DNA from 2 places in the Aeromicrobium changchenzhani genome. Region 1 is predicted to be linked to the other one. Evidence: riboswitches for the same ligand, from Rfam matches in the RefSeq annotation. Region 1 holds a riboswitch; the other holds the start of a gene.

Region 1 (15,181 bases):
CAGTGATGTGTGTCACGGTGGTTATGGGTGGGAGTGACCCAGTGACCCGAAGTAAACCGGCGGGAGACGGTTTCGGGCTGGCACCGATGAGAGGATCACCATGGCACGAACCCCAGAAAAATCCGACTCCGCGACCCCTATGGCCAACCCGGCCACGCCCGAAACGGCAGACGGCACTGACCGCCGTCACTTCCTTGGCTACCTTGTCGCCGCCCCGACCCTGGCGGTCGCCGCCCAATTCGGCGGCGCTGTGTTCGACCCGGCCGCAGCCGCCATTCCGTCACTTCCACAGCCCGCTGATTTATTCGATCTCAACGACCTGTTGACCGCCGCCACGTTGCCGACATCTGGGCTGATCAAGATCGTGATCAATAAGGACGGCAGCGCCTCATTCGCGATGCCCCGCCTGGAGATGGGCCAAGGCATCGCGACGTCGAGCGCCATGATCATTGCCGAGGAGCTAGACCTGCCGCTGGACAAGGTGCACGTCACGCTTGCCGATGCACGACCCGAACTCATCTTTAATCAGTTCACCGCCGGCTCCAACACCACGATCTCTACTTACACTCCGTTCCGGGTTGCCGCGGCGCTCGCCCGCAAGCAACTCCTCGGCGCCGCTTCAATTGTCCTCGGAGACGCCGTCACCGAACTGACCGCCAAGGCAGGCATGATCATCTCCGCCAGCGGCGGCAGGGCGTCTTACGGTTCGCTTGCTGAGAAGGCAGCCGTCACCAAGACAAGCCGCGCATCGGTGACGCTCAAACAACGGGCGAAGTTCTCGATCATCGGGACGCCGCAAAGCCGCACCGATGCGCTCGAAGTCGTCACGGGCCGCAAGAAATATGCGATGGACATCGATGTGCCCAACGCGCTGCCCACCATGATTTGTCGCGCACCCACAATTAACGGCAAGGTCAAGTCCGTCCAGAATGCCGCCGCAGTCACCGCGATGCCCGGCATCACCGATGTCGTGACGATCGATACCGGGGTCGCCGTACGCGGTGCGACCTTTGGGCAATGCATCGATGCGATACGTGCGCTCAAAGTCGACTGGGGTCCCGGGACCGTGGACAACGAGTCCGACGCGACCGTGCTGAAAAAGCTCCGCGCCTCCCAGCTTCCGCTCGTCGTCCCGAAGTTGCCCATACTTGCCAAGAGCATCGAATCGGAGTTTGTCTTCCACTGGAAGAGCAACAGTGCGCTCGAGCCGCAAACCGCGATCGCCGACGTACGCAAGGACCGTGCCGAAATCTGGTCAGCGATGCAGTCGCCGATCCTCGCTCAAGAACGCATTGCCGCGAAGCTGAAGATGCCAATCAACAAGGTCACGGCGCACGTCGTCCAGGCTGGCGGCGCCTTCGGCCGGCGGATGTTCGCCAATGCCCCCATTGAGGCGGCCGAAATCTCGCAGAAGATCGGCAAGCCAGTCAAACTGATGTGGCACCGTACCGATGAGTTTAGGTTTGGGCGGGTACATCCGATCTGCACGTCGCGCATCCGGGCAAGCTACTTACTTGGCAATGTTCTGGCCTTCGAACAACGTCATACCGGTGTCTCGACCGACTACACCCAGGGCTTCGGCGAAGCGATCACCGGCGGTTTGGCGCAATTGCCCGCTCAAAACTTCATCCAATATTCGACGACGATCTTTGAGACGACCGTCAACGTCCCCTACAACTTCGGCGTTGTGACCCAACTGCTCAACGAGACCGAGGCATTCGATACCTACCACACCGGCAGCGCCCGTAACCTCTTCAATCCCGACGTCGTGACCGCGGTCGAACTGATGGTCGACCAGCTCGCCGCGAAGCTTGGCAAGGATCCCTACAAGTTCCGCCGCGAGTTCCTCAAGGACAAGCGGGCCGTGGCGGTCCTCGATGCGGTCGCCAAAGCCGGCAACTGGGGCAAGAAGATGCCCAAGAACACTGCGCAGGGCGTTGCATTGCATTCAGAATACAAGGGCGTCAATGCGGCGCTCGTCGAAGTGGATGCGCGCCCTGAGACGATCAATCGACCGATTCGCGACGGCGTGACCGGGCCCCGCGTCACGAAAGTAATTCTCGCGATCGACATCGGTCTAGCGATCAATCCACGTGGTCTCGCCGCCCAGATGGAGGGCGGTATCACCGACGCGATCGGCCAAATATTCACCGAGAGCCTGCACCTCAAGGACGGGCACTTCCTCGAAGGCAGTTGGGACGAGTACTTCTACACCCGCGAGTGGAACACGCCGCCGGAGGTTCAGATCATCGTTATGCCGCCCACGACAGGTAAGCCCGGCGGCGCTGGTGAGTTCGGCGTGGCCACGGCCAAGGCCGCGGTCGCCACCGCCTATGCCAGGGCGGTGGGCAAGATGCCGACCAGCTTCCCGATCAATCATTACGATGCGCTCGAGTTCGGCGAGCCGCTTCCGACCGTCCCATCCATACCGCAGTCGCCCACTGACGGCCTGAAATACCAGTACTGAGGAGCATGACGTGCCAAAACACACTTTCACACTGAATGGCGAAAAAACTACCGTCGACGTCGCCAATGGCGTACGGCTCCTCTGGGTGCTCCGCGACGTCCTTGGCGTCACCGGCCCGAAGTATGGTTGCGGACTCAACGTTTGCAAGGCGTGTACGAGCCACATCAACGGCAAGGCATTCAATCCCTGTGCCGTGCCGATTGAGCAGATCAAAGCCACCGACGAAATCACCACAATCGAGGGCTTGCCCGACACGGTGAACAAGGACCTGCATCCGATGCAGGAGGCCTGGATCGAACGCGATGTGGCCCAGTGCGGCTACTGCCAGCCGGGCCAGATCATGGCCGCGGTGGCGCTGGTCAGGAAGGTTCAGGCCGAGAAGCGCGAAATCACCGACGATGACCTTGACGGAATTCGCAACATTTGCCGATGCGGGACCTATACCCGCATCCGTGACGCCATCAAGGTCGGCGCCAAAAAGATGTGAGCCCGGCTAATCTCAGACCATGGTCACATTCGAAGGATTTCCTGAAGCCGCACTGGATTTCTACGACGACCTCGAATTGGACAACACCAAGGCATTCTGGGCCGAGCACCGTGGCACCTATGACAGCGCAGTGGCCGCGCCGATGCGAGCACTGACCGCTGACCTCGCTGATGAGTTCGGCGATGCAAAGACTTTTCGTCCCTACCGCGATGTCCGCTTCGCCAAGGACAAAACGCCCTACAAAACCCATCAGGGCGCCTTCATTGCGCGCGGACCAGCAACCGGCTTCTATCTGCAGGTTGGCGCACCGGGGGTACGCGTCGGAGTTGGCTTTTACGCCGCGGATGCACTGCGGCTGGCAACAATCCGCGAAGCAATCGTCGATCCAGCGCACGGTGCACAACTCCAACAGATCATCGACGACCTCCGTGGCAAAGGCTGGACGCTCGGCGGCGATCAACTCAAGACGGCGCCGCGCGGCTACTCGGTTGACCATCCGCGGATTGAGTTGCTTCGACACAAGTCGATGACGCTCGGTAAGGACTACGGCTTCGAGCCGATAATTCATACCGCTGAACTGGTTGAGCGCATTCGCGCCGATTGGCGCGAGGCAACGCCATTCGTCGAATGGGTTCTCGCCCACGCCAAATCCTGACGAAGCACCGATCGGGTTGCTGGCGCTACCCGCCAGCGGCCTAGTTCTCCTAAAGACACAGCGCAGCCCTTCCCATTTGTGCGCTGGGTCACTACGTTCGATGGGGGCCCATGCGGGCCGCCGGGTCTCAGTTCGTCAAGGAGTACATGTATGCCACTCGCCAACCGTGCACGAACTCTCATCGGGGCCGTCGGTCTCGCGTTCATCGGAGCTACCCTCGTCGCGACGCCGGCGCAGGCCGAAGGGCCCGGCGCAGGATCGCCTTGGGTCGTGTCGGTTGGCGACTCTTACATCTCCGGAGAGGCCGGTCGTTGGGCCGGCGCGTCCAACAGCAACTCCGCTTCAGCCGACGCCCTCGGCAGCACGGCATATTTTGACAATTCAGCCAATAATGCCGAGACGATCAACCGCTGCCATCGCAGCAAGAGTGCTGAGATCAGCATCGGCGATGCCAACAGCTTGAACCTGGCCTGCTCGGGTGCCAAGGCCGCGACCTATACCGACGGCAGCTATTTCAAGCCCGGTCTCGACTTCTACGACAACGGCGCCGGCAAGCAAGGCCAGGCGAAGATGCTGCAAACCTTCGCAGCAAGCCACAACGTTAAAATGGTCACCGTCTCGATCGGCGGCAACGACTTCAACTTTGCCAAGATCATCCAGTCGTGTGTGACCGACTGGCTGACCTCGCCGACGTGGAACAAGGATTATTGCAACGACGACCGGAGCGTCAAAGCGAACTTCACCAGCGCCAACGTTGCTGCGGTGAAAGCCAGAATCGCCAATGCCTACGCCAACGTCCGCACAGCGATGCGCAATGCCGGCTATGCCGACACTTCATGGACGATGTTGGTCCAGAACTACCCATCGCCGATCCCCAACAGCAGCAGTTTTCGATACAGCGAGAGCGGCTATTCTCGGCAAAACGTCGGCGGCTGTGGATTCTGGAACAACGACGCCAACTGGGCCAACTCGACTGCATTGCCCACGATCAACAACGCAGTGACCGGCGCGATCAGTCAGGCCGGCGTCTCGAACGCCAAGACCCTCAACCTGGCGTCGGCGTTCAATGGTCGTCGTCTGTGCGAGAGCGGTGTCGGCCTGTATGAAGAGGTCGGCCTGACCTCGTGGACGCAGCCAAGTGCGGTCGACCGGACCGAGTGGGTCAATCAGATCCGTACGGTGACGACTGCCGGCAGCAGTCCCTACTACATCCAGGAGTCGCTGCACCCGAACTATTGGGGACAGCTCGCGGTCCGCAACTGCGTACGCCAGGCCTACAACGGCGGTGTGCCCAAGAACGGTACGTGCACACGCAGCGGCAATGGCAAGAATGCCAAGGGCGAACCGAATATGGTCAATCAGTAGTTAGGCAGCGTGGCGCTGCGCGATGATGGAGTTGGCGAAATCGATCTCTAATGCCGATTCTCCGCCAATTCGTCGCATAATCGTGGAGTCCGAACCCCCTGAGCGAACGGTCTTGCCCGCCGGCAGATGCCATTGATGACCATCCGGTCCGATCGTCGTATCGACGATGCCGAAGGTCTTGAATCGATGGTGCCGCCGGCACAAATTGCGCAAATTAGCTGCCGCTGTCGGCCCGCGTGGTGAAGGTATGACGTGGTCGGCGTCGCAATTGGCCGCTGCCACATTGCAGGTCGGGAAGGCACACGTGCCATCGCGTAGGTCGAGTGCAACATGCAGCTTCGCGGACGGAAAGCGGCCGATTTCGGTGACATCGAGAATGTGGCCGAGTCGATCGGTCAACAAACGATAAAACAGGGTGCCTGGTTCTGCCGCCAATTCACGAACCATGCCCGCAGGCAACACGAATCGCTGATCGAACGACTCGCCGGGAGTGTCATCGAGGCCGGCCAATGTGGTGATCGGCACCGTCACCCCAATGACTGCACCACCATGGGTCCGGCCGGTCGCCGATCCGGCCAGATCAACCCGCCCTAACAGAATGTCGGCGAACAGATCCGCCCGGCGCTGGCCAAGAGCACAGTCGTCGGCTGGCGTTTGTTTAGCTAGGCCGGTCAGCAAGGAGTCGATTCGCACCGCATCGGAGGTGTGGATCAATGCGTGCAGCCACGTCATGCCGTCTTCGTCTGGATCGAGGTAGACGCTGCGCCGCTCAAACGCCGAAGCAACCCGATCCCTATCCGGCCCGTTGTGAGCAACGAATCGTTTAAGCCAAGACTTGAGCTGCGCCACCGTATGGCTCGCGGCATAGCCAATGACCCGGTAGTCGAGCTCAATAATCGGATGATTGCCGTCCAGTTTGTCGGCCGCTTCAGCGATCAGCCGGATCCGAATCTGATCGACCAGACCATCGGCCCAGGCGGCCCAGGTCAGTGGGAGAAGTCCGCGTACGCGCCGCGCCTCGGCAACACGACGCTGCACCGTCATAGTCGGCTGCCGCAACACCAACGAGAGTTCATCAGCCGCAAAAGAAGCCTCCAGCTCACCGATCCTTGGATCGAGCGCTAGTTCGGATTCGCGACGCCGAAGATCGCAGAAGTCGAGCGCACGCCGGGCAATCTTCGACTCAATCCGCGCACGCTCAACCTCGAGCGCGGCGATCTCATCAAGAATCACCGCGCCACGGTCGTCGAGAACTGCTTCCATAACTCAAATCTAGCCGTACCCACTGACAGCCAAAATTCTTACAAATTGACGCGCCGAAGCAGATAGATGTCCATGATCCAGCCGGCTGCCGCTTTTGCGGCAGCGCGCGCATCGATGATCTGAGCAGCGACATCGCTAAGCCGGCCCGAGACCAACGCCTCGTTTCGGGTCCCAAGGTTCGTGCCCCACCAGATGTCCCAGTCGCCGTCCAGATCGGTGGCGACGAAGCTCGAGTTGAGCATCACCACGAGGTTGTCGTGGCCGGCCGCGACCGCTTCCACCAGCCGCCGTCCGGTGGTGACCGTGAACGGTTCGCCGATGCCGTTCAGCACAATTTTGTGCCGCGCGGCCAGCACCTGCAGACTCGAAATACCGGGGATAACGTCATAGTCGAATTCGACGTTTCCGCGCGCATGAATGCGCTCGACGATACGGATGTTCGAGTCGTAGAACGCAGGATCGCCCCAGACCAAGAACCCGGCATCACCAAGATTGTCGAGCAGCGCCTGTTCGTAGGCCACCGCCCGAGCTTCGTGCCAGTCAGCGACGGCCTGGTCATATGCCTGTTGATCGGTCGATGAAACCGAACGATCACGTTCGGGATCGCGGACCGCGATGATGCGCCAGCTGCCGTCGATGTGCTGTCGGCAGATCTCTTCACGGGCGCGCACGAGACCGTCGGGGTCTTCCCCGCCAAGTGCGTTGCCCTTGTCCGGGACGATGAAATAGTCGACCTCGTTGAGCGCGCGCGCCGCTTCGGCAGTGACCTGATCGGGATGGCCCGCACCAATCCCGATGATCCGCACCTTACGCGTCATTGGCGGTCCTCCAGGTCACCCTCGATGTCGAGGTAGACCTGTTGCATCTGTGCCAACACCTCCGCATCGGGCTCTTCCCAGAGCTCGCGATCTGCCGCCTCGTTGAGCCGTTCGATGATGCCGCGCAGCGCCCACGGGTTGGCCCGCCGCATGAATTCTTGGTTGTCCTCATCAAGCACATACGTCTTGGCCAGGGTGTCGTACATCCAGTCCTCGACGACACCGGTCGTGGCGTCATAGCCGAACAGGAAGTCGACCGTCGCGGCAAGTTCGAAGGCGCCCTTGTAGCCGTGTCGCTGCATCGCGCTGATCCAGCGCGGGTTCACGACTCGGGCACGAAAGACTCGCGCTGTTTCCTCGGCGAGCGACCGCGTGCGCACCGCATCGGGCGTTGTTGAGTCGCCGATATATGCCCGCGGCGCTGCTCCGCTCAATGCCCGTACGGTTGCCACCATCCCACCATGGAACTGGAAGTAGTCGCCCGAATCGGCGATGTCGTGCTCGCGTGTGTCGGTGTTCTTCGCCGCAACAGCGATTCGCGTGTAGTTGGCACGCATGTCCTCAGCAGCTGGAACACCATCGAGATTCCGGCCGTAAGCGAAGCCGCTCCAAGCGCTGTAGACCTCGGCCAGATCCTTGTCATCGCGCCAACTGCCCGACTCAATCAATTGCATGATGCCCGCGCCATAGGCGCCAGGCTTCGAGCCGAAAATTCGGGTCGTCGCACGACGGGCGTCACCGTGCTCAGCTAGATCACGTTGCGCGTGCGCACGCACATAATTCTGCTCGTCGGTCTCCTCGAGTTCGGCCACCATACGAATCGCATCATCGAGGATGGCGATGACGTGCGGGAACGCATCGCGGAAGAAGCCCGAGATACGGACTGTCACGTCAATACGGGGACGACCGAGTTCCTCCAGCGATACGACTGACATGCCATTCACCCGGCGCGAGGCCGGATCCCATTCGAGTTGGACGCCAATCAGTGCAAGGACCTCGGCGATATCATCGCCGGATGTTCGCATTGCCGACGTGCCCCATACCGATAGACCGACCGACTTGGGATATTCGCCGGTCTCGGCGAGATAGCGCTCGATCAGCGACTCGGCCATCCGCCGACCGGTTTCGTAGGCGAGTTTCGAGGGCACTGCCTTGGGATCAACGGTGTAGAAATTGCGGCCCGTCGGCAGGACATTGACGAGTCCGCGCAGTGGCGAACCCGACGGGCCGGCCGGAATGAAGCCGCCGGCCAAAGCATGCAAGACAGCAGTAAGTTCGTCCGTAGTTTGAGCAAGGCGCGGGACGACCTGCTCGGCCGCGAATTCAAGCACCCGTATGACAGTGGGGTCGTCATGCAACGTTGCTGCCGCCGCGACGTTCCAGTCGGCAGCTTCCATCGCGATGATGAGCGCACGAGCCTGCTCCTCGATCGCATCGACGGCAGCGGTCGACTCCGTGTCCTCCTTGAGTCCGAGCGCGGCGCGCAAGCCGGGAAGTGAGTTCGTGTCACCGCCCCAGATTTGGGTCGCGCGCAGGATCGACAACACCAGATTGACCCGAACCTCGCCCTCGGGTGCTTGACCAAGAATGTGCAAGCCATCACGAATCTGCGCATCTTTGATCTCGCACAACCAACCGTCGATGTGGAGCACGAAGTCGTCAAACTCCTCTTCATCGGGTGCATCGTCTAGGCCGAGATCGCGGTGCATTTCGGCGGCCTTCAACAGCGTCCAGATCTCTGCCCTGATCATCGGCAGTTTGGCCGGATCCATTGCGGCGATATTGGCGTACTCGTCCAATAACTGTTCAAGTTTGGCAATGTCGCCGTAGGACTCCGCCCGTGCCATCGGCGGAATCAGGTGATCAATGATGGTGGCGTGGGCGCGGCGCTTGGCCTGTGCGCCTTCGCCCGGGTCGTTGATCAAGAAGGGATAGATCAGCGGCATGCTGCCGATCGCGGCATCCGTCGCGCAGGCCGCCGACAAACCCGCGGTCTTACCCGGTAGCCATTCCATCGAACCATGTTTGCCCAGATGTACGACCGCATGAGCGCCGAAGCCGCCATCGTCGACGGTATTTTCCAGCCAGCGGTAGGCCGCCAGATAGTGGTGCGACGGCGGCATGTCCGGATCGTGATAGATCGCGACGGGATTCTCGCCGAACCCACGCGGCGGCTGGATCATAATCACGATGTTGCCGGCTTGAAGGGTCGCGAGCACGATCTCGTCAGCATCGTTGACGAAGAGTTTGCCTGGCGCCTCGCCCCACGTTTCGGCCATCGCACCGGTGAGTTCGGCCGGGAGATGTTCGATCCACGTCTTGTAGGACTCGGCCGGGACGCGAACTGTGCTGTCAGTCAGCTGAGCCGAAGTCAGCCATTCCTCGTCCTGGCCACCGGCGGCGATAAGGGCGTGGATCAGAGCATTGCCCGATGTTGTGTCGGGCTCCTCGCCCTCGATTGGTGGCAACGGATCCAATCCCGGGATGAGTCCGGGCTCGCCAACGTCGTAGCCGGCGTCGCGCATTCCGCGGAGCAGCCGAATCGCCGAGACTGGGGTGTCGAGGCCGACGGCGTTGCCGATGCGACTGTGTTTGGTCGGGTAGGCCGATAGCATGACCGCGACTTTGCGATCGGCCGGCGCGACGTGACGCAACCGGGCATGGGCGACGGCGATGCCAGCGACCCGCGCACAGCGTTCGGGATCAGCAACATAATGCGGCAGCCCGTCCTTGTCGATCTCTTTGAACGAGAACGGGGCGGTGATGATGCGGCCGTCGAATTCGGGGATCGCAACTTGATTGGCCGAGTCGAGCGGCGACATTCCGTCATCAGACTGAAGCCATGCGTCACGTCCCCAGGTCAGACACAATCCCTGCAGGACCGGGATGTCCAGCGCCTTCATACGTTCGACGTCCCAGGCTTCGTCATCGCCACCCGCGCTGACGGTGCCGGGCTTCGTACCGCCGGCGGCGAGCACCGTAACGATCAGAGCATCCAGCGTGCCGAGCGCGGCATAGAGGTCATCGGGAGCAGAGCGTAGTGACGCCGAGAAGATCGGAACGCCAACTGCCTGCCCGGTGGCATCGATCGAGTCGGCGAGGTCGTGGACGAACTGGTTGTTGCCACTGCTTTCGTGGGCGCGATAAAAGAGGATGCCCACGCGTGGTAGGTCCCCCGCGGTCGCGCCGCGAGTTGAATAGCCCCATTCAGGGAGCGACTTGGGCGGCTCGAAACCTTCGCCGGTGAGCAGGATCGTGTCAGAGAGAAAGGCATGCAGCTGCGCGATGTTGGCTGGTCCACCTTCGGCGAGGTAGCGATGCGCCTCGGCCGCAACTCCGATCGGGACGGTGGATTGTTCCATCAACTCGGCACTTGGCGTCTGCTCGCCGCCGAGTACGACCATCGGCTTACCGGTCGCACGGATGCGTTCAAACCCGCCACACAGATCGTCGACGGTGCCCAAGATCCGAGCCACAATGATGTCGGCAGCCTCGAGCGCATCGCTCATTGCTTGATGCGGCGGCCGGCTCGGATTGGCCAGCAGGTAGTCAGCCCCCGAAGCCCGTGCCGACAGCAAATCGGTGTCGGAGGTGGAAAGCAAAGCAATTGTGGTCATGATGTTCCTTCGGGGTTGTACGTTTCGAAATCCGGGCGTTTGGGTGTGCGCGGCAACAGGTGAGCTTCGACCGGGCGCCCGCCAATCAGGTGTTCGCTGACGATCGCGGCAGCTGCAGCCGCGTCGACCAGTCCGTACCAAGCGTCATCGGGATGCACCGTGACGATCGGCGCAGGATTGCAAGGGAATTGACACCCGGTCTGGGTCACCAGAACGTCGGTGTCGGTCAGCCCCGCCGCCGTGAGAGTAGTGGCGAGCGCTGCGGCGGTTGCATCAGCACCCTGCGCACTACAGCGGGGGCCACGACATACGAAAACCTGATGCCGATAGCCCGGCACATCTTCCCAGCCCGGCGAACAAAGCGGCGCTTCCTGACCGGTCACTTCGCTGCGAAGGGACGGATCGCCCAGTTGGAGGAAAGCCACCGACGTGGCACTGCGACGGGCCGCCAGCTCTATGAGCATTTTCTTATCGCTGGCGTCACGGACCGACATACCGACCAAGATCACCGCAGTCATACACGATCCCGATGCGGAGTGACGTCACTCCAAGTGACGTGAGGTCGCGCCACGTGCGGATGCTCCTGCACAGATCCGTCCACCTGATAAACGGCAGCAAGAAGGCTGCGATTCAAGACCTGGTCAACGGTTCCGTAGGCCACTGTGTTGCCCTGATCGAGCACAATCAGGCGATCGCAGAACGCCGCGGCGAGTTCCAAGTCATGCAGCGCAGCGATAGTGGTAATGCCAAAGCCCTTGACGGCTTTTAGCAAATCGATCTGATGGCCAAGATCGAGATGATTGGTCGGCTCGTCCAGCAACAGGAGCGATGGTTGTTGAGCCATCGCGCGCGCCAAATGCGTACGTTGACGCTCGCCGCCCGATAGCGTCGGCCAGACTTGATCGGCCAAATGGGAGATTCGACTTGCCGCCATTGCCTCGGCAACGATCGACGCATCATCGCACTGCGCTCCTGGCCACCGCCCGCGGTGCGGCGTGCGGCCCAATTCGACAACTTGGCGAACCGTGAGATCAAGACCGGTGTCGGCCTGTTGCTCAACGAACGCGATCTTGCGTGCCCGATCGCGACCACTCAGGCGATGCAGATCGACGTCGTCAATCAGCACTTGGCCATGGCTCGGCCGGTGAATTCCGGCCAGCACATTGAGTAGCGTGGATTTGCCCGAGCCATTCGGTCCGAGCAATCCCAGGAACATTCCCGGTTCAACACTTAGGGAAATGTGCTCGATGATCGTTCGCGACGGCGCACGCCACGCCACATCTTTGGCAGTGAGTTTCATGAGCCGCTCGCTTTCCGCCGCAACAGCCAACCGAACAGCGGCGCACCCACTGCCGCGGTCACCACGCCAACCGGAATTTCCTGACCGCTGACCAAGGAGCGTGCAGCGGTGTCGGCCCAGACCAGCATGACCGCCCCAAGCAGCGCACTCAGTGGGAGCAACGTGTGGTGTCGCGGACCGAACAGCATCCGCACCATGTGCGGGACGATCAAACCGACAAAGCCAATCGCACCGGTGTACGCAACAAGACTTGAGGTAAGGAATGCGGTGCCGATCAGCAGCACCCACCGGACCGTATTGACGTTGACGCCCAAGGTTCGCGCCGCCGTCTCACCGAAGGCAAATGCATCCAGACTCGACGCGAACATCATGATCACGATGATCGACACTGCGGTCGCCAGCAGGAGGAATATGGCCGACCCCCAGCGCAATCCCGCCAACGAGCCGAGCGTCCAGCTCAACACTTCGCGCGCAGCATCACGATTGCCGCTGAAGATGACCAAAAAAGCGGTGTAGGCGGCGCACACTTGACCGACCGCAACTCCGGCAAGGATGGTCCGCGCCGGAGGTAGGTCACCTGATCGTCCTGCGGCAAGCGCCAGGACCGCAATCAGCGCCAGAATCGCGCCCGCGAACGCGAACGCAGTGATCGCGGCCGACCCGATCAGAGTTCCGAATGACACGCCGAGGACGATCACGCTAACGGCACCGACCGTCGCGCCACCGCTGATCCCCAACAGATAAGGATCTGCCAGGTCGTTGCGCGTCAACGATTGAAGTACCGCGCCAGCAATCGCGAGTCCGGCGCCCGTCGCTGCTGCACCAATCACCCGCGGCATCCGCAACTGCCACACAATCTGGTCATCAAGCAGCGTCACGTCGAAACTGCCCAATTGCAATCTTCGAGCCACCACCTCGGCGACCGTGTGCAACGGCATCGACACCGAGCCGAAGGTCAACGCAATCCCGATCGTGGCGATCAGCAGAATCGACAAGACTATGGCCGCCAATGCCGCCTGCGGCAACGTGGAACGGCTGCGGCTGCGGCTGGCTATCGCATTGAACATCAGCCCACGTCGAGATTCCCGAGGACGTACTTACCGCTGATCGTGCGTCTCATTTGCCCTTCTCCAGCGCCGCCATCTGATCGGCGACCGTGATGGCACCGTCCACAAGCCGCACCCCCGGGGTGGTCTCGGAGAACGGGATCTCGACATATGCCTTGGCCTTGACCGCCCGCAGTTGACTCAACACCGGGTCCTTGGCCAGGTAGGTCTGCTTGGCCGCAACGGTCGACCAGTTGGCGTCAGCGAACACGATGACATCGGGATCAGCCTTGATGACCTTCTCCCAGCTGACATCGGCCCAGCCGCCGCTGAGCTTCGCAAAGACGTTCTCGGCACCCACCGCGTCGAGGATCAACTGCGGTCCGCCCTCACCTGCGCCGGCGAATGCTGCCTTGTCACCCGAGTCGAACCAGAAAACCCGCAGGCCTTTGCCATCAGCAGACGCCTTTAGCTGTGCCAATGTCTTCTTCTGGTCGGTTTCGATCGCAGTTGCGCGCTTCGAGACACCAAAGATGTCGGCCACGGCATGAACCTCAGCCCATACCGAATCAAATGAAGCATCGGCATTCGGATGATCTTTGCCGCAACCGAATGGCGATATATAGGTCGCAACGCCACTTTTGGCCAGTTCTGCTTGGGTTCCAACCGCCTTGGCATCGAAGGCGCTCCCGTACGACGCGTACGCAAAGTCTGGTTTGGCAGCAAGGAACGATTCGTGGTCGGGGTATTCCTTAGCCAACACCTTGACCGAATCGTAAGCCTTCTTCCACTTCGCCGGCACGGCGTCGTCGAGATAAGCGGTCCCCGCTAGTTGGCTCTCGACACCGAGCGCCAGCGCGACCTCAGTTGCGCCTTGATTCAGTGTCACCGCGCGTTTGGGTTTGGTATCAACCGCGGAGGTATGGTCGCAACTCTTGGCTTGTACAGGATAGTTGTCGCCACTCACAGCGGCTTTTTCGGCAGCAGGTGCGCCCGCGCAAGCGGTGAGCACCAACCCTCCCGCGATGGCGACAAGGACAATCTTTGGCAGGGGTCGTCTGCGCATTTTTACTCCAAACCCTCGTGGAAATATGACGCGCCTTGGCCGGTCTCCTGACTCACGCATCAACATCGTGCGGCTGACCTTCCCAGACTGCTGTCCAGTGGTCCCCATGACGTGAATCATGGGCATGAGTCGCACGACTCAGCGCTTACAGTGGCGAGGGCCGCGTCGGATTTTCACCGACTTCCCGAGCACCAGGGCACCCGCAACGTAGCAGAGCGGACCGGTCAACTGCCAGCCCGGCCCACCGTGCGATGTGGCACGATGAGCCGGTGACGCGCACGTATGTCGACCGCTGCCCAGGTGTTCTCCGGCCGTGGATCGCCGAGGATGGGGCCCTCATCCGGCTTCGGCTCATCGGCGGCGCGCTGCCGGTTAAGGCGCTGTGTGCGCTGGCCGAAGTTTCGGCTGTTTGGGCCGACGGAAACATCCTGATGACCAAACGCGCCAACTTGCAGTTGCGCGGAATCGAGCACGTCGATGGGTGCCTACCCGCCGAGTTCATCGCCGCAATTTCAGCGACCGGACTGTTGCCGGTTCCCTCGCACGAGTTGGTCCGCAACATCATGATTTCGCCGCTTACCGGGCGCTCCGAGGGCCGCCTCGATGTTCGGCCGATCGCCGATGAACTCGACGCGTTGTTATGCGCCGACCCTGTCTTCGCAGGTTTGGCCGGTCGTTTCCTGTTCGTGCTCGATGACGGGCGCGGTGATCTCGTCGATCGGCAACTCGACCTCGGCCTCATGGCGGTCGACAGCGATACGGTCCAATTGCGGATCGGCTCACACATCTGGGGTCCGATCGTGCCGCCATCCGATGCGGCTGAACTGCTGCTGGACAGCGCGGGCCGGTTTCTTTCGATTCATGGCGATGGTGACACCGCGTTGTGGCACATCGATGAGTTGCCCGCCCAGGGTGCCGAACTCCTCAACCACCGGCACGCCCGCCACTTACGCACCCAGGTCACCTCGTTGCCTCTGCCGTACGGCAGGATCAGCCAGGCTGACGGCCTCGTGGCTCGCCATCTCGAGGTACCTGACGGTGTTCTGACTCCCGCTTTCGTCGATGAGGTGGCCGAACTCGCGAGTCCTGAGGTAATC
Region 2 (15,181 bases), 1.3 Mb from region 1:
AACGCCGTACCGAGTCCGACGAACGCCAGCCCGACACCGTTGGGCGACCAGCCGAAGAGGTAGCGTGCCAACGTCGGAGAGCCCGGCATGCGACCGCCAATGAGTTCTTCGACAACGCTCTCGTAAAGATCATCCGGCACCGGAGTCGGCGTGCGCGACAACGCGACGGCCAGCCCTATCGCCATCACCATGAGCAGAAGTTCACGCCACGCGAGACTTCTGAAGCCACCACCATTGGCAACAATTCGCCGTCGCTGAGCCAGTCCGAAGAAACCAAGTCCCACCAACGCCGCTACCTTGCCCAGAACGAGGACTCCGTACGACGTGGTGAACAGTGCTGAAAAAGAACCGATACGTACGGAGGCATTGAAGGCACCGGAGATCGCGACAATTGCGAAGCACCAAGCCGCCATCGTTGAATATCGAACGATCGCCGAGTCAAGGCGTTTGCTTCCACGCATCGCGACCCACGCCAGTGCCGCCAGTCCGCCGACCCACAGGGTCACCCCGACTAAGTGGATCAAAATGCTAACGATCGCGACATCGTGAGAGCCCGAACCAGCTGAATGCCCGCTGAGTGAGATCGGAATCAGGCTTGCGAAGGTGAATCCGAGCAGCATCGCGAGAGACCGGATCCCGACTATCCAGCGGGCGCCGAAGTAGATAAGCGCAGCGAGCCCTGCCTGCACGAGAATCGCGCGACCCAATGCGGTCGTCGTGAAGAACTCCGACAGCAGCGAGTACTTCCAAATCTGGGTGATCGGCACCGCGAAGACGTCTGAGACGGAGAGAAAGTACAGCACGACCGATGAGATGCTCCAGACGCCGGCCAGCCGGCGAGCGATACCCACCGCGTCGACGGCTAACCCTTGCGCGTGGTCACCCGCCGAGGGAAGCAGGAACACCGCAGCGGCAAGGAAGCCAATGGTTCCAACTGCAGCAAAATCAGTGACCAATTTGATCGCCGGCAATCCCCAACCGGTGACCATTCCTGGATCCGGAAGGCCAGCGGGAACCTTCTGCGGCGCTCCCCCGCCGCCTTTCAGCGCCACGACCAAGATGACGAGCGCCACTATGTAGGCGAAGACGGCGAAGGCGGTCGAGCGTACTGCGTTATTCACTGTTCTTCCGAATCACGGTGCTTCCGAAGTGGGACAAGCATCAGCCCGAGCGCGACCAGAACTCCGACGGCGCCCCAGATCAGATGTGATTTGTGCCGGTGAACAAATGAGTTATCCTCCGGTTGTTGGACCTGCGTAACAGTACGCCCCGTGGTCACAGTGAATTTCACGGTGGCGGAGATCGCATGCCCGTCGGCAGAGACCACGCGATAGGCCATCAAATAGTCGCCCTTGTTGTCCGACTTCGGGATCGTAGCGGTCACTTTGTTATCGACAGCGGTCACAGACTTGGTCTTCAGCCGCTTGCCGTCTGGCGTTGTGACGACAACGAACGCACGCGAGCCGATATTCTCGTTAAAGGTCAACGAAACCTTATTCGGCGCGACATCGAGACGTGCCCCATCGCTGGGATCGGTACTGACCAGCACGGCATGTGCGGACGCAGGTGCCGATCCCAGCATGAGGACAGCGAACGCAAGCGCGCACGCGGCTGAAATGAACTTAGACATTGCGCCTATTCTTGCGCAGCCCGACAACTAATCCACCGGCGCCAATCAGGATTGCGCCGAGCGCCAGCCAGCGGGCGGTGTCGTCAGTGTTGCCCGACGTTGGCGCCGGTGCCGCAACCGACTTCACAAGAGACAACGCCGGAGCCGGATGATCAGGCTCGGTAGAGCCTTTCTGAATTTCGTCCCAGTTAGCCGCTGTTCCGTCCGAATAGTTCTGCGTCGCCGTGAATCGGAGCGCCTTGACCTTCGGGATCGGGCCGACCGACAGCGCGAATTCATCGAACTCCCCCGGCTTGATACCGCCATCCTTTGCCGTCCAGGTGACCGCCGAGACCGTTTTTGTCAGATTGAATTCACCCACCTTGATCGGTTTGGGGTGGGTTACTTCGGTGACCTTGACGGTCCAGCCGGGCTTCGTCTGGCTGCTGACGAAGGCAAATGGTGTCTTGTCAGGCAATTTGACGGTGACCGACGCCGTCGACGCCGTATCCGATTCGGTGGGAACGCGGAATATCACTTTGCCGAACCCGCCGGCCTCCGCGTCGGGCGAGGAAACCGTGACATGTGCTGATGCCGCTGATGCGGCGCTGATCATTGCGAGCGCGAACATGGCTGCGGAAACACGCAGCCCAAAACGTTTGGACATGAAGAACTTTCTGGATAAAAAGGGGATGAAGTCGATCAGCACATGCCGATCGGTGGTCCCCGCAGCCCAGCTCCCCCCACCAGCAACAGGCAGGTCGGTCGTTGAACACTATCTGCCCGTTGATCGCGCGGCCGCGCTTGAGCGGGCGCACTGCGCCGATAGAGCACGAGTGCCACTGCATGGAAGCCAAGTCGCTCTGCGATAGCCCACACGCTTCGTTCGCCATAGGCCAGCACGGCCGCAGTGAGACCGATCGCCATGGCGTGTCCAACCATCATCGGCGGCGCCATTGGAGCCATACCGACGGTCAACATGCCAGCCAGATGCACCGCAATCTGAGCGAGCAGGAGAAGTCCGAGCAGCTGCACAAACAGGAGCCGACGGCGACTCAGCATCCACAGGAGGGATGCGACGGTCGTAACGAGAAAGACCAACAGCCCAACTGGTGGTGCTTGTCCACCACCGAGTTCATGGCCGAAAGTGGCGAGCACCACGCTTGCGAATGACCCGGCGAATACACGTGCCAGCCGAATCGGCCACACGTTCGCTGAGAGCGCCGCAGCGGCAGGTGATGTGGCCACGATACGAGCGTATCTTAGGTCATTAGGTTCGATGCGTTGGTCTGACGGCCGCCCGCAATTCGGTGCAGGTCGGCGGCTCTGCACCGCCTCGTGCAACGGTCAGCGCTGCAACTTGTGCGGCATGTGTGCCAAGCCGGCGCAGTGTTGGCTCATCCACCGCCGCCAGTGCAGAGCGCGACGCAGGACCGAGCAACTGCGCTTCGGCCGCCGCGTCAAGTAGTCCGGCCATGAACGCATCGCCAGCACCGATCGTGTCGACCACAGTGGTCGGTGGCGATGAGATCTCAACCGCGGCGTTGTCGCTTAGCCCGAGCGCTCCGCTTGCGCCGCGGGTTATGAATACGACCGACGTGCTGCCGGTAAGCCAGCGCTCAGCAATATCGGTCGGAGCTATGTCCGGATAGAGCCAGTCAAGATCTTCATCACTGACCTTCACGATGTCGCTCACGGCGGCGAAGGCCTCCACCCGCTGGGTCGTCGCGGCCCGATCGGCGATCAACTGCGCTCGGATATTGGGGTCGAAGGAGATTGTCGCAGCCCGTACCGATCGCCTGATGCGTTCGAGCACGCGTGATCCTCCCGGTTCGAGCCACGACGCGATCGACCCGGTGTGGATGACCTCGGGAGCGGTGGTGGGCTCAAGCCCAGCTGGTGACCACACGATCTCGAATTGGTAGGTGGCGGCGCCAGCGGCATCGAGTCTGGCGGTAGCCGTTGATGAATTGCCCGCGTGCTCCGATCCTGCTGTGACCGTGACGCCGTTGGCCAGCAAGTGGGCCGTGATCTGTTTGCCATACGGATCGGCAGCGAACGATGTTGCCAACTCAACCTGATGGCCAAGTCGCGCCAGGCCCACGGCCACGTTAGCGGGGCTACCACCGACATGCGAAGACGTTGGACCGTCGCTTCTCACCACGACGTCGATGAGCGATTCGCCGATGACTAAAACCTGCGCGGCACGATTAGCCATCGCCACCGGCCAGCGTGAGCCTGGACGATCCATCCGAGTTGCGTGCGACTGTGATTTGATCGGTGACCCGCTGCTTGAGCTCCTCGACGTGGCTCACGATGCCCACTTTTCGGCCGCCCTCAGATAATTTGCCGAGCTCACCCATGACGGTGTCAAGCGTTTCTGAGTCGAGACTGCCGAATCCTTCGTCGACAAATAAGGTGCCAAGGTCGATACCACCGGCTTCACTCATGACGACATCAGCGAGCCCCAGCGCAAGGCTCAGCGAGGTGTAGAACGTCTCGCCACCAGAGAATGCTTTCGGTTCACGTTGCTGGCCAGTTTGCTGGTCAAAAATCCGCAATGCCAGACCGGTCTTGTTGCCGCCCTTCGATTCCTTCTCATCACTGCGTTCTAGCCGATAACGACCGCCGGACATTGGTACGAGGCGTGAATTGGCGGCCAGCAGGACCTCTTCGAAGCGTCGCATCAGCACGAATGAGCCCAGCGTTAGCATGGCCGAGTTCGCTTTGGTCGATGCCTCGGCAAGATCGGCCATGCGGATAATCGGTGCAATCGCTTCAAGCAGTGTGTTGTTGTCGTTGATGGCACTCTGTAGACCCTCGAGTCGGTGGACCAGATCCGTGTGTCGGGCAAGCGCGGCATGGACGATGTTCTCCGCGTCGGTGCAGGCTGCCGCGGCTTGGCGGGCTGTTTCGGCTGCGGTATCGACAGCCGGCAGCTCATCGCCGGTCAACACGGCGATGAGCGGGTCGGCCAATCCGGCCGTGACGACCGCTAGTTCCTGTTGATGTTTGGCGACGCGGGCCGTGATCTCATCCATTACCGATTGATCCATTGCCGCCGCGCGGGCGGTGGCAACATCGGCGAAACCCGATTCAACGACCGCTTGCCGAGCTTCCTCACGGCGGCGATCGCGTTCGGACAATGCATTGGTGTTGCGTTCAACAGCCAAACTCAGCGCTTCGAGCCGACGCCGCTCGGTTGTGAGAATCCGATCGAGCTCCACGAGGCTTCCTGCCCGGCTCGACAAGGCGGCCACCACCGTTTGGCGATCTTCGCCAAGCCGGTCCACCAAATTCTTGAGTTCGACCGCGAGCGCGGCCCGCTCGAGTTGAGCGGCGGTCAGCGCAGCGGCCAACCGTTGGGTATCGGCATCAAATTCGGCCAGCCGTCGATCAAGGTCGGCGTGTGTGCCCGCGAGTTCGGCAAGCTGTTCAACCCGCGCAGTGGCCGCGACTAGCCGCGCGGCAACTTCCTCGGCGCTGACTTCGCCGAGTTCATCGATGTGGTGTTGTCGAGTCGTTTGGAAGGTGATCAGCCGGTCGTGAGCCGACCGATGTGCCGTTTCGGCCTCGATTCGAGCGCGGTCTGCGGCGGCAATATTGTCGTCGGTGGGCTGATCGGTGTCGTGAACAGCCGGGGTCGGGTGCTGCAGCGATCCACATACCGGACACGGCGAATCTGGTCGCAGATCGAGCGCGAGCTCACCGGCCATCCCAGCCAACTGACATTGCCGCAGATCGTGCACATGTTGCTGGGCTGCGCTCGCTCCACTGAGTAGTGTCGCAACTCCAGCGCGCAGGCCGACGCCTTCGGCATTCATGGCATCGAGCCGGTCGAGGGCCGCTCGGACTGCGGTGGCTTGCGCCAGCGCAGTGTTCGCCAGCGCGAGGTCATCACCGGCTTTGCGTGCAACATCAATCAAACCGATCAGGGCCGACCGTTTCAGTGGTCGATCCACCGTTGCCCCCGTGTGGGTGTTGATTTCACAATTCAACTCGGCCGCTCGCGCGGTCGATGCGGCTATTGCGTCCTCACGGGAGGCAAATGTTACTTCGATCGGCAACAGCGCGGCGATCGTGCTCCTTTCGGTCACGATCGCTTCGATCCTCGCCACCACCGAGGAGAGCGTTTGTTGGTCGGCGTCGGCCCCAAAGTTTGATTGCGCAGCCACCAGATCCGATTCGGCTTTGACGGCCACCGTTTCGGCTCCAGCCTCGGCGTGAAGCGCCGAACGAACCCCGACGGCGCGTTGTGCCAGTTTGAGTCGTGTGGCGTCGACGTCGATTGTGGGGCGGTGACCCGCCAACGCGGTCTGCCGGGCCAATAACGAACGGCGACGCTCCAGGCGTTCGGCCAGTTTCAACTCATTCTGATGTCGATCGGCGCTCTGGGATTGCCACTCGACGGCCGCATCACGACTGGCCCGTTTCGTCTGAAGGCTCTCTTCATAACCAGCTACGAATGCCTGGCAGCGGGCCACAAGGTCGGCCGGATCGTCGAATTCGGCGAAGTTCTCATCATCGATCTCATCGCCGGCGCCCGCGACAAATAATTTGGCTGCCGTGTTGATCAGCTGGCTTGCCGATTCCGCCTCTTTGCGGGCTGTTTTTCGGCCAGAAATTAGTTTCTGGGCAATCTCGTCATACATCTGCGTCCGGAAGATTGATTGCAGGACGCCGCGTCGCTCTTCGCCACTCGCGCGAAGGAACGCTGCGAACTCACCCTGTGGCAAGACCACGGTCTGCACGAACTGTTTCTTGGTCAGCCCCACAATCCGCGGAATCTCACCCCCCACTTCGGCGGCGCTGACGCTTAGAATTGTGCCCCCGTCGAGGTCGTCGACCGCATCGATCTTGATGAGTCGGGCGGTGGCATTCTGCCGGGTGGTGCCAGTGCCAGACTTCTTGGCACGCTGATAGCTCGGGGTGCGGTGGATGCGAAAAATGCCCGCATTGGTCTCAAACGTCAACTCGACGAAGGACGTCGTCGCAGGGTCAACATGGTGCGAACGCAGACGCTCATCACTCGCCTCCGAGCTGGCTGGCGTGCCGTAAAGGGCGAAGACAATCGCGTCGATGATCGTCGACTTGCCCGCTCCAGTCGGCCCGGCGAGCAAAAAGATGCCGCTGCTGCCGAATTCGGAGAAATCAATGCTGAAAGCCCCAGCAAAAGGACCGATGCCTTGAAAGCTGAGCCGGTGCAACTGCATCAGGCGCTCCGCTTCGTCGATCGAACGTCGTCATAGGCCGTCTGGAGAACGTCGATCTCCGCTGGCGACGGCGCCACACCGGTCGCATAGGTCACAAACTCTTTGAGGACATCCATCGGATCGGTCGATGAATCGATCTTCGGTGCAGAGACGTATTGGCCCGGCTCAGCGGGTACATGTTGGATGTCGACCGCACCGGGGTGGCGGGCTTTGACCTTGGCATACATGCCATCGGGATAGGCGGTGTCAGTGATGCGCACGCGAAGAAAGGCATTGTCGAGCTCATCTTTGTCGGGGTCGAGAACCTCCGCCATGGACCCACTGATTGTCCTGATCGGGTGAGGTACGGGCGTGGGGATGAGCGTCACCACAATTTTGTTGTCGTCGATGTCGAGCAGCGTCGATGACTTGATTCGCCCTTCTTCGGAGAAGGAGTAGGCAAGCGGCGAGCCTGAATAGCGCACGATCGGACCGCGGGGACGTGCGGTGATCTTCTGTGGGCTGTGAAGGTGGCCGAGCGCAACATAGTCGACGCCATCGAAAACTCCCGATGGGGCGACGTCGACACCACCAACTTTGATGTCACGCTCGCTCGAACTGGCCTCGCCGCCAGCCACAAAGGCGTGCGCCATGACGATCGCCGTCGGCTTGCCGTCGCGCCCGGCAAGGTCGGCGCGAACTGTGGTCATGGCCGCCGTCAGCACTCCCTCATGGGAGCGGGCTGGCAGCTCGGCCCCATCGGCCACGAGCGATACCCGCGCTGCATCTGGATCAAGATAGGGAATCCCGTAGACACAAACGGCACCGTCGCCGAGGACGACCGGCTCACCGATGTTCGAGGTGTCAGCCAGGATCTTCAGGTTATCGTTCATGAGTTCAGCGGCGAAGCCGAGTCGTATCGATGAGTCGTGGTTGCCCGGCGTCAAAATCACCGTCGTCAGCTGGCTCAGTCGAACCAGCGCCGATGCGAGCAATCGGACTGTCTGCACTGACGGAACAGAGCGATCGTAGACGTCGCCAGCCACGAGCAGCGCATCGATCTCGTGCTCCTCAATGACGCTGGCCAGATGGTCGACGTATGCGCTCTGGTCGTCGTGCAGGTCAACACCGTGGAATGTACGGCCAAGGTGCCAGTCGGAGGTATGCAGGATTCTCACACCGCTCACGGTAATGGGTGCCACCGACAGCGTCATGAGAAGAAGGTGTCAGGAGAAGAAGGCCTTGCCGCCCGGCGGTGCGGGCGACTGCGCCGAGTCCTGATCGGTGAATGGCGTTGCGCGAGCGAAGGCACGGTCGACTTCGGCGCCCGCAATCACCCGATATGGAAATGCCGAACGCGTTGCCTTGCGCGCCAACTCAGCGCTGGGCAGTTCAACATCGGCAGCGCATACGAGGACGTTGCCGAAGCGACGCCCCTTGAACGTGGCCGGTTCGGCACTCAACATCAGCTGAGCGAACTCGCCTCGAAGCCCGGCGAGCACTCTTCGTAGATAGTCGAATGGGGCGCGATCGGCCAGGTTGAGTAGAAACATTCCGCCCGGTTGCAGGACGGCTGCAACCTGCGCGAGCGCTTCGACGGTCGTCAACTCCGCTGGCACGCGGGCACCATCGAAGGCATCGAGAATCACGACAGCCGCATAATCGGCGCGCATCGCAGCGAGCCCGGCTCTGCCGTCGATGCCGCGCACCTTAATGCCTGAGCGTTGGCGCAGCGGCAATTGTTCACGAACGAAGGCGGTCAAAGCCTCATCGGGTTCAAGCACAATCTGCGGCGACTTCGGCCGGGTCGCTGCGACATATCGCGCCAAAGTCATGCCCGCTCCCCCGATATGAATTACGCGAATCGGCTGGCGCTCCGGATCGAATGCCTCAAGCGCATCTGCCATCCGCTGGATGTAGTCGAATTCAAGCCACTCTGGATCGTCCAAATCGACATATGACTGATCGGTTTGTCCCACCTTGAGCAGGTAGCCCGTCCCACGGTCGCAATCGGCCTCGAGCGTGAAATCAGAATCGTCGTTTGGCACGCCGGTCACTCTAGTCGGCGGCAACCGCGCCATATCGCTCGAAGTGGATAGCGGCTTCGAGCGGGCGTTTCTGCCGCCACCCATGTCGCTCGAGATCGGGCTTGTCCTGGAGTTGCGTGATGTTGCCGACACATAACCATGCAAGCGGTCGAATGCCGTCGGGGATGCCGAGGAGATTGGCCAGGAATGGCTCACGGTAGAACGAGACCCAGCCGACCCCGAGGTCCTCGGCAGTTGCCGCCAGCCACAGGTTCTGGATGGCCAGGCAAGTTGAATAGAGTCCGGCATCGGCAATCGCATGCCGTCCCAGGATGTGGCTTCCACCCCGACCTGCGTCATAGGTCACGACGATCCCCAACCCCGATTCCATGATTCCCTCGACCTTGATTTTTGCGAACGTTCGGCGATGCTCGGCATCAAGGCTTTCATCAAAGCTGCGACGTTCGGCCTCGACGTGGTCGCGAAACCGTTGGCGGGTCTCCCGGTCGCGCACCAGGACAAAGTCCCAGGGTTGGCTGTGTCCAACGCTGGGCGCCGCGTGGGCCGCCGCGAGCACACGTCGCAGCGTTCTCTCCTCAAGCGGCGTGCCAGTGAACTCGGCGCGTACGTCCCGGCGTCGAGAAATGATGTCGTAGAGGGCTTCGGTATTCATAGGGCTCCCGCACAGATCGATGCGAGGCCGGTCTCCGGACTTCCCGTCAACATCGGCCGGTCGCCTTCCCAGACCGAGGTCCAGTGGCTGCGTGAACGCGTGACCGGCGACTCGAGATCACCGTAGCGGGCCCTGTGCCGGATTCACACCGGCTTTCCGATTCTCTCCTTGCGGAGCACCTCGCAGGTTGTTGCCAGCAAAGATCCTACTCATGGGGCGACGTCGTAGAGTCCGGGTATGGAGTTGAGTTCGGTGCGGGTCGACGTCTGGACGTGGTCCGTGCGGTTGTACAAGACCCGTTCGGCAGCATCGACCGCGTGCAAGGCCGGACATATCCGGCTGAACGGCAAGAAGGCTAAGCCGTCGCAGGCGGTCAAGATCGGCGACCGGATCGAAGCGCTCACCGGCGACCGCGAGCGGACCCTAGTCGTGACGAAACTCCTGACCAAGCGAGTCGGCGCACCGCTCGCAGTCACCTGCTTCGACGATCACACCCCGGCGCTTCCGCCGAACGAAGAGCGTCCATCAGTTCCGACCCGCGATCGCGGCGCCGGGCGGCCAACGAAGCGCGACCGACGTCTGATCGAACGGCTTCGCGGCCGCTGAGCTCGCTAAGTTCAGGCATTGACCGGTTCAGGCCACTGATGCCAATACAAATGGCAGAACTGCCGATGCACCTTGTTGACGGAGCAGCCGAGCCGCGACCGTGATCGTCCAGCGGCTGTCCACTCGGTCATCGATCAAGAGGATCGGCTCCCCCGCGTGCCTTGCGAGGCTCTCGGCAAGCTCAGGCCCGATGGTGAACTGATCCCACACGTTGGCCAATCGGAAGGCGCTGTTGCCTCCCGACTCACCGACTGGCCCGTCACCGATTGGGCTGAGCGTCCCAATCAATGGCAACTGGCCGCGCTGTGACAGCCACTCCGCAACCGAGGTGATCAGCTTCGGGTGACGCCGCGAGGGCATCTGGACGATCGCGGTCGGACGTTCGCTCCAGCTCCAGCCAGCTAATACGCGTATGCAGGCATCCAACATCACCGCACTGGCCGATATGTCCTCTGCTCCTGCGGCAAAAGTCTCGCGGAGCGCAGCGCCCCAACCCAGATCGGTCAATCGTGCCAAGGCGCGACCTGGCTCGGCACGTTCGTCGGGTCGGATCTTGCCCTTGACTGGGGCACCGAGCCGTTCGGCCCCGGTCGGCCACTGTGCCCGCGGTTCGATCACGAGGCCGACCCGGTCCAGCGCCGCGCCCGCGGTCGACGTCGCCGTCGCCGCAACGTCAGTGGGAAACCAGATGCCAGCACAGCTGTCACACCGGCCGCACGGTGCGGCAGTGGGATCGTCGAGATCGCGCTGGAGTGCTTGCATACGGCAGTTGCTGGTGTTTTCGTAGTCGAGCATCGACTGTTGTTCGGCTAATCGGGCCGTTGCAATACGCGCATAACGATCGGCGTCGTAGACCCAAGGCTCACCGGTGGCGACCCATCCGCCCTGCATCTTGCGCACCGCGCCGTCGACGTCGAGAACCTTCAACAACAACTCAAGTGGCGTGCGTCGAAGGTTGACTCGTGCCTCGAGCGCCGGAGTGGAGATCGGCTGGTCGCCGAGCGCATCGAGCACTCGGGCGGCCTTGTCCTCATCGGGCATCGACGACGTGGCGAAATAGGTCCAGATGTCGCGGTCCTCACGACCGGGCATTAACAGCACATCGGCGTTTTCGGTGGCGCGGCCCGCGCGACCCACCTGCTGGTAATAGGCAACCGGCGACGAGGGGGCACCCAGATGAATGACAAAACCCAAATCTGGCTTGTCGAAGCCCATACCGAGCGCGCTGGTCGCGACGAGCGCCTTAAGCGTATTGGCCTTAAGCATGCCTTCAGACTCTTGCCGCTCGTCCGGATCGGTCCGCCCGGTGTAAGCGCGCACTGCGTGGCCGGCCTCGCGCAGCAGACGTGCCGTGTCCTCGGCCGCAGCTACCGTCAACGAATAGATGATGCCACTGCCGGGCAGCTCGTCCAGATGTGTCAACAACCAGGCCAGGCGTTGCCGCGAGTCATCAAGACGCAGCACACCGAGTCGCAGCGATGTGCGGGCCAGCGAACCACGGATAGTCAGGACATCGCCATCGGCGCTACCGAGTTGTTCGGCGACATCAGTCACAACACGTTCATTCGCGGTCGCTGTCGTGGCCAAAACCGGGACGGCCTTCGGCAGGCCAGCGATCAGCTCGGCTAAGCGACGGTAGTCCGGGCGAAAATCATGGCCCCAGTCCGATATGCAATGGGCTTCATCGACGACCAGCATGCCGATGCGGGCAACCAAATCGGGCAATTGCTCGTCGCGGAAACGTGGATTATTGAGCCGTTCGGGCGACACCAACAAGATATCGACGTCATCGGCGGCGAGCCGGGATCGGACGTCATCCCACTCATGTTGATTGGCTGAATTGATTGCGACTGCGCGCACTCCCGCGCGTTCGGCAGCCGCTACTTGATCACGCATGAGTGCCAATAACGGCGACACCAATAATGTCGGTCCCGCGCCTGCGCGGCGCAACAGCAATGTTGAGATGAAGTAGACCGCAGATTTGCCCCAACCGGTCCGTTGAACGACCAATGCCCGACGGCGGTCGTCGACGAGGGCCGCAATCGCTTCGAACTGGCCGTCATGGAACACCGCATCGTCACGGCCGGTCAAAACCCTCAGTGCAGCGAGGGCGGCGGTGCGGGTGTCTATGTCGTTGCGATCCATGCAGGCAGTCTGTCAGCCAGCACCGACAGGCCTACGATTGATCAATCATGGGTACCTCCTCCGCACAACCGCATACGGTCCTCGACGTGGATTCGGTCGATTTTGTCCGCGCCAATCAACTAATCCTTGATGCTGTGTCACTGCGGGTCGAGGCTGGCCAGCATTGGGCGCTGCTCGGCCCCAATGGTGCGGGCAAAACGACGTTGCTGAATCTTTGCGGCGCGGTCAATCACCCGACTCGTGGGACCGTCACAGTGCTGGGCAACCAACTCGGCCGGGTCGACATGCGCGCGCTTCGCGGCTTGATTGGATTCGTTAATCCCCGCCACCCGCTGCGCTCGGACCTGAGCGTCGAGGAGATCGTGCTGACCGGGGTACTCGGCACCACCGAGACTAGTCCGCGCTGGCGCCCATCGAGCGATGATGTCGCTCGTGCACACGATTTGATGAAGCTGCTGGGAATCGATCAGCCGTTGGCGTCGGGCTGGCTCACGATGTCCCAGGGCGAGCGGGGCAGGTCGCTCATCGCCCGTGCGCTCATGCATGACCCCGACCTCCTGCTGCTCGACGAGCCGAGTTCCGGCCTCGATGTCGCTGCCCGAGAGCAACTGCTGACAACGCTCGACGATATCCGCGTTCAGAACCCTGAATTGGCCACTGTTCTGGTTACACACCATCTCGAGGAACTTCCGTCATCCACGACCCATGCGATGTTGCTGCGCGGCGGGAAAGTCATGGCAGCTGGCACGGTCGATGAGGTCATCACGACCGAACTAATCAGCGAATGTTTTACTCATCCAATTCAGATCGAACGGCGCCGGGGACGCTGGATCGCTACGACGCCGAATTTCAACTTGTACGAGTAGGCGTTCAGCCGCGATCGGCGTGCCACGGCAAATAGTCCGGCTGATCGGTGCTGACCCGGCTGGGGAAGTCGGCGGGGCGTCGCGCTAGGAAAGACAGCACGCCTTCGATGGCATCGACGCTATCGCCGAGCCCACCAATTAGCTTGGAATCGAGCACGAATGCTGACTTGGGTGAATCCAGCGGACTCATCTGGAACAGCGCTTGCCGGATCACGGCGGTTGACACGGCAGCTGTGTTGACGATCAGCTCATGGGCCAATTCGTATGCTTTGGCGAGCACCTTATCCGGCTCATACACTGCGGTCACCAAACCTGAGGCGTGCGCTTCCTCGGCGAGAATCAAGCGTCCACTGACCATCCAGTCGAGTGCTTTCGTCACCGCCGTTCGCGGCAGTGAGTGCCTCGGCGAGTTCATCGGCCATCTGACTCGTGTATCCGTTACGTGCCTCGGGCCGGTTCAGTGTGATCGTTGCGATGCGGTTCTCGACGACATAGGTGATCTGCTCGTAACCCACGGTTCTCCTCTGGCTGCGTTGACCGACTCTGGGGCAACCCTATGCCGACCGCTCCCCCGTTTGACCTTGATGAGGTCCAACGTGGGGCGCAACCGCAGCTGGCCACTTCGCGAAGTCCTGCTGACTATGACCTTCTAGTGGCTGAAATACTCGCGTGGCTAGCTGTCCTCTGGACCCAGGCCCACCGAGAGGTTTACATCGCATTCACTCGTGGCATGCGCTTGAACCTTTTCTTGCGCTGCGAGGAACTCCGGGGCAGACACTGCCGCTAGAACCGGTTTCAATGCCGCCAAGGCTTCTTCGGGATCGATATCGGCACCGCCAGGGGATTTCCCTTCAAAAACGGAGTCGAGATCGGCAAAACTGATACCGCTCTCATCCAGGGTGGCAAGCATCGCTTCGACGGCGTCGCCCATCTGTTTCCACTCGGCGCTGTCAGGTCCGAAATGGTCCTTAGCGGCAACCTCGAGTTGCTTGCAGTATCCACCGCTGGCTGCAGCTGCAACGGCCTTGTCAGGCGCATCGGCCTTCTTACTTGCGCTGTCGTCGCCACATCCGGAAATTGCCGCGAGCATAAGCACCGCAGTGGCCACCATGGCTGAGATCTTCACGTTGTTCCGCTTCGTCGTTGACATGAGTTGCCGACGCTAATGACGTTGATGAATGTTTCATTAAAGTCGCGAAAATGGCGGTGGGCCGGCCACTCCAATTAGGCAACCCAGTCTTAAGAATTCTCACACTGCTCTCGGTAGCGTTCACCCAACATGGCTCTGCCGTGAATGTCGACATTCAACCGAAAGGGCTGGGGGCACAACTCATGGATAAGCATCGGGGCGTGACCGAGGCGATTAAGTCTGGCCGGCATAAGTCGTCTCCTGTATAAAGACCGCGTGGTGCACATTTGGGTTGGCAAGATGCGGCAGGGGTTCAAGATCAGCACCGATGCGAAAACCCCGCTCGGAAGTGGCATCAAGATGTTCACGCCGAAGGAAATCGAAGCGCTACCGGGGAATGAAGGCGCCACCTGCAAGGTCTACACGGGATCGAATTCAGTCTTCAAGCTGCCCAGCGGAGTGAAATTCGGCCCATTACCGATAAACCCGATGGTTCCCGGCCTATAAGCCCGACCCTTCGTTCGGGTTGGCAGACTACAAACCCGATCGCGCAGAACAGCGTCCCAATCCAGGCCCTAGGCGTGGCGAGCGGCACAGCCACAGGCGCCAGATCATCGAGCGCCTCCGTTGTAGGTGATGGCGTCCAGGTGGAACTCGAGATAGGTGAACGACCCTTCGGATCCCACCGAATGCCACACCCCTTCACCCGACGTCAGGATCCGGCGCCCATCGGTATCACGATGCCCTGCGAGTGGGGTTGACCAGCGCCGCGGTGTGAACGTTTTGCCATCGGCGGATGCTGCCGACCGGTCATCGGAGACGAAATCGACCAGGTCGTGCTCAGCGTCGAAAGTCAGGACGGCCGAGATGGTCTGGCCGCCATTGGTGAAGTCGCCACGGACGTGCAGGGCATCGATGGCTGTCCACGTCGCCC

The links. Region 1 has a riboswitch for cobalamin ahead of AC2YB9_RS16635 (ABC transporter substrate-binding protein). Riboswitches for the same ligand answer to the same signal wherever they lie in the genome.
Region 2: it holds a riboswitch for cobalamin, as region 1 does, so the genes downstream of both, bluB (5,6-dimethylbenzimidazole synthase) here and AC2YB9_RS16635 (ABC transporter substrate-binding protein) in region 1, are expected to answer to the same signal.

Annotation. Positions count from the first base shown of each region.
Region 1 covers NZ_CM172480.1:3,285,453-3,300,633, forward strand. The annotation lists gene AC2YB9_RS16585 (molybdopterin cofactor-binding domain-containing protein) at 101-2,467, shown strand; gene AC2YB9_RS16590 ((2Fe-2S)-binding protein) at 2,478-2,954, shown strand; gene AC2YB9_RS16595 (DUF2461 domain-containing protein) at 2,974-3,609, shown strand; gene AC2YB9_RS16600 (SGNH/GDSL hydrolase family protein) at 3,760-4,974, shown strand; gene AC2YB9_RS16605 (HNH endonuclease signature motif containing protein) at 4,975-6,237, opposite strand; gene cobF (precorrin-6A synthase (deacetylating)) at 6,276-7,055, opposite strand; gene cobN (cobaltochelatase subunit CobN) at 7,052-10,672, opposite strand; gene AC2YB9_RS16620 ((2Fe-2S) ferredoxin domain-containing protein) at 10,669-11,190, opposite strand; gene AC2YB9_RS16625 (ABC transporter ATP-binding protein) at 11,187-11,972, opposite strand; gene AC2YB9_RS16630 (FecCD family ABC transporter permease) at 11,969-13,039, opposite strand; gene AC2YB9_RS16635 (ABC transporter substrate-binding protein) at 13,089-14,084, opposite strand; cobalamin riboswitch at 14,105-14,295, opposite strand; gene AC2YB9_RS16640 (nitrite reductase) at 14,354-15,181, shown strand, end outside.
Region 2 covers NZ_CM172480.1:1,943,041-1,958,221, forward strand. The annotation lists gene AC2YB9_RS09880 (bifunctional copper resistance protein CopD/cytochrome c oxidase assembly protein) at 1-1,121, opposite strand, end outside; gene AC2YB9_RS09885 (copper resistance CopC family protein) at 1,118-1,630, opposite strand; gene AC2YB9_RS09890 (YcnI family copper-binding membrane protein) at 1,623-2,276, opposite strand; gene AC2YB9_RS09895 (hypothetical protein) at 2,312-2,857, opposite strand; gene AC2YB9_RS09900 (carbohydrate kinase family protein) at 2,880-3,860, opposite strand; gene AC2YB9_RS09905 (AAA family ATPase) at 3,820-6,822, opposite strand; gene AC2YB9_RS09910 (exonuclease SbcCD subunit D) at 6,822-8,015, opposite strand; gene AC2YB9_RS09915 (spermidine synthase) at 8,028-8,849, opposite strand; gene bluB (5,6-dimethylbenzimidazole synthase) at 8,860-9,501, opposite strand; cobalamin riboswitch at 9,510-9,699, opposite strand; gene AC2YB9_RS09925 (RNA-binding S4 domain-containing protein) at 9,739-10,107, shown strand; gene AC2YB9_RS09930 (RecQ family ATP-dependent DNA helicase) at 10,135-12,252, opposite strand; gene AC2YB9_RS09935 (ABC transporter ATP-binding protein) at 12,300-13,118, shown strand; gene AC2YB9_RS09940 (enoyl-CoA hydratase-related protein) at 13,123-13,497, opposite strand; gene AC2YB9_RS09945 (hypothetical protein) at 13,792-14,244, opposite strand; gene AC2YB9_RS09950 (hypothetical protein) at 14,524-14,754, shown strand; gene AC2YB9_RS09955 (DUF6544 family protein) at 14,859-15,181, opposite strand, start outside.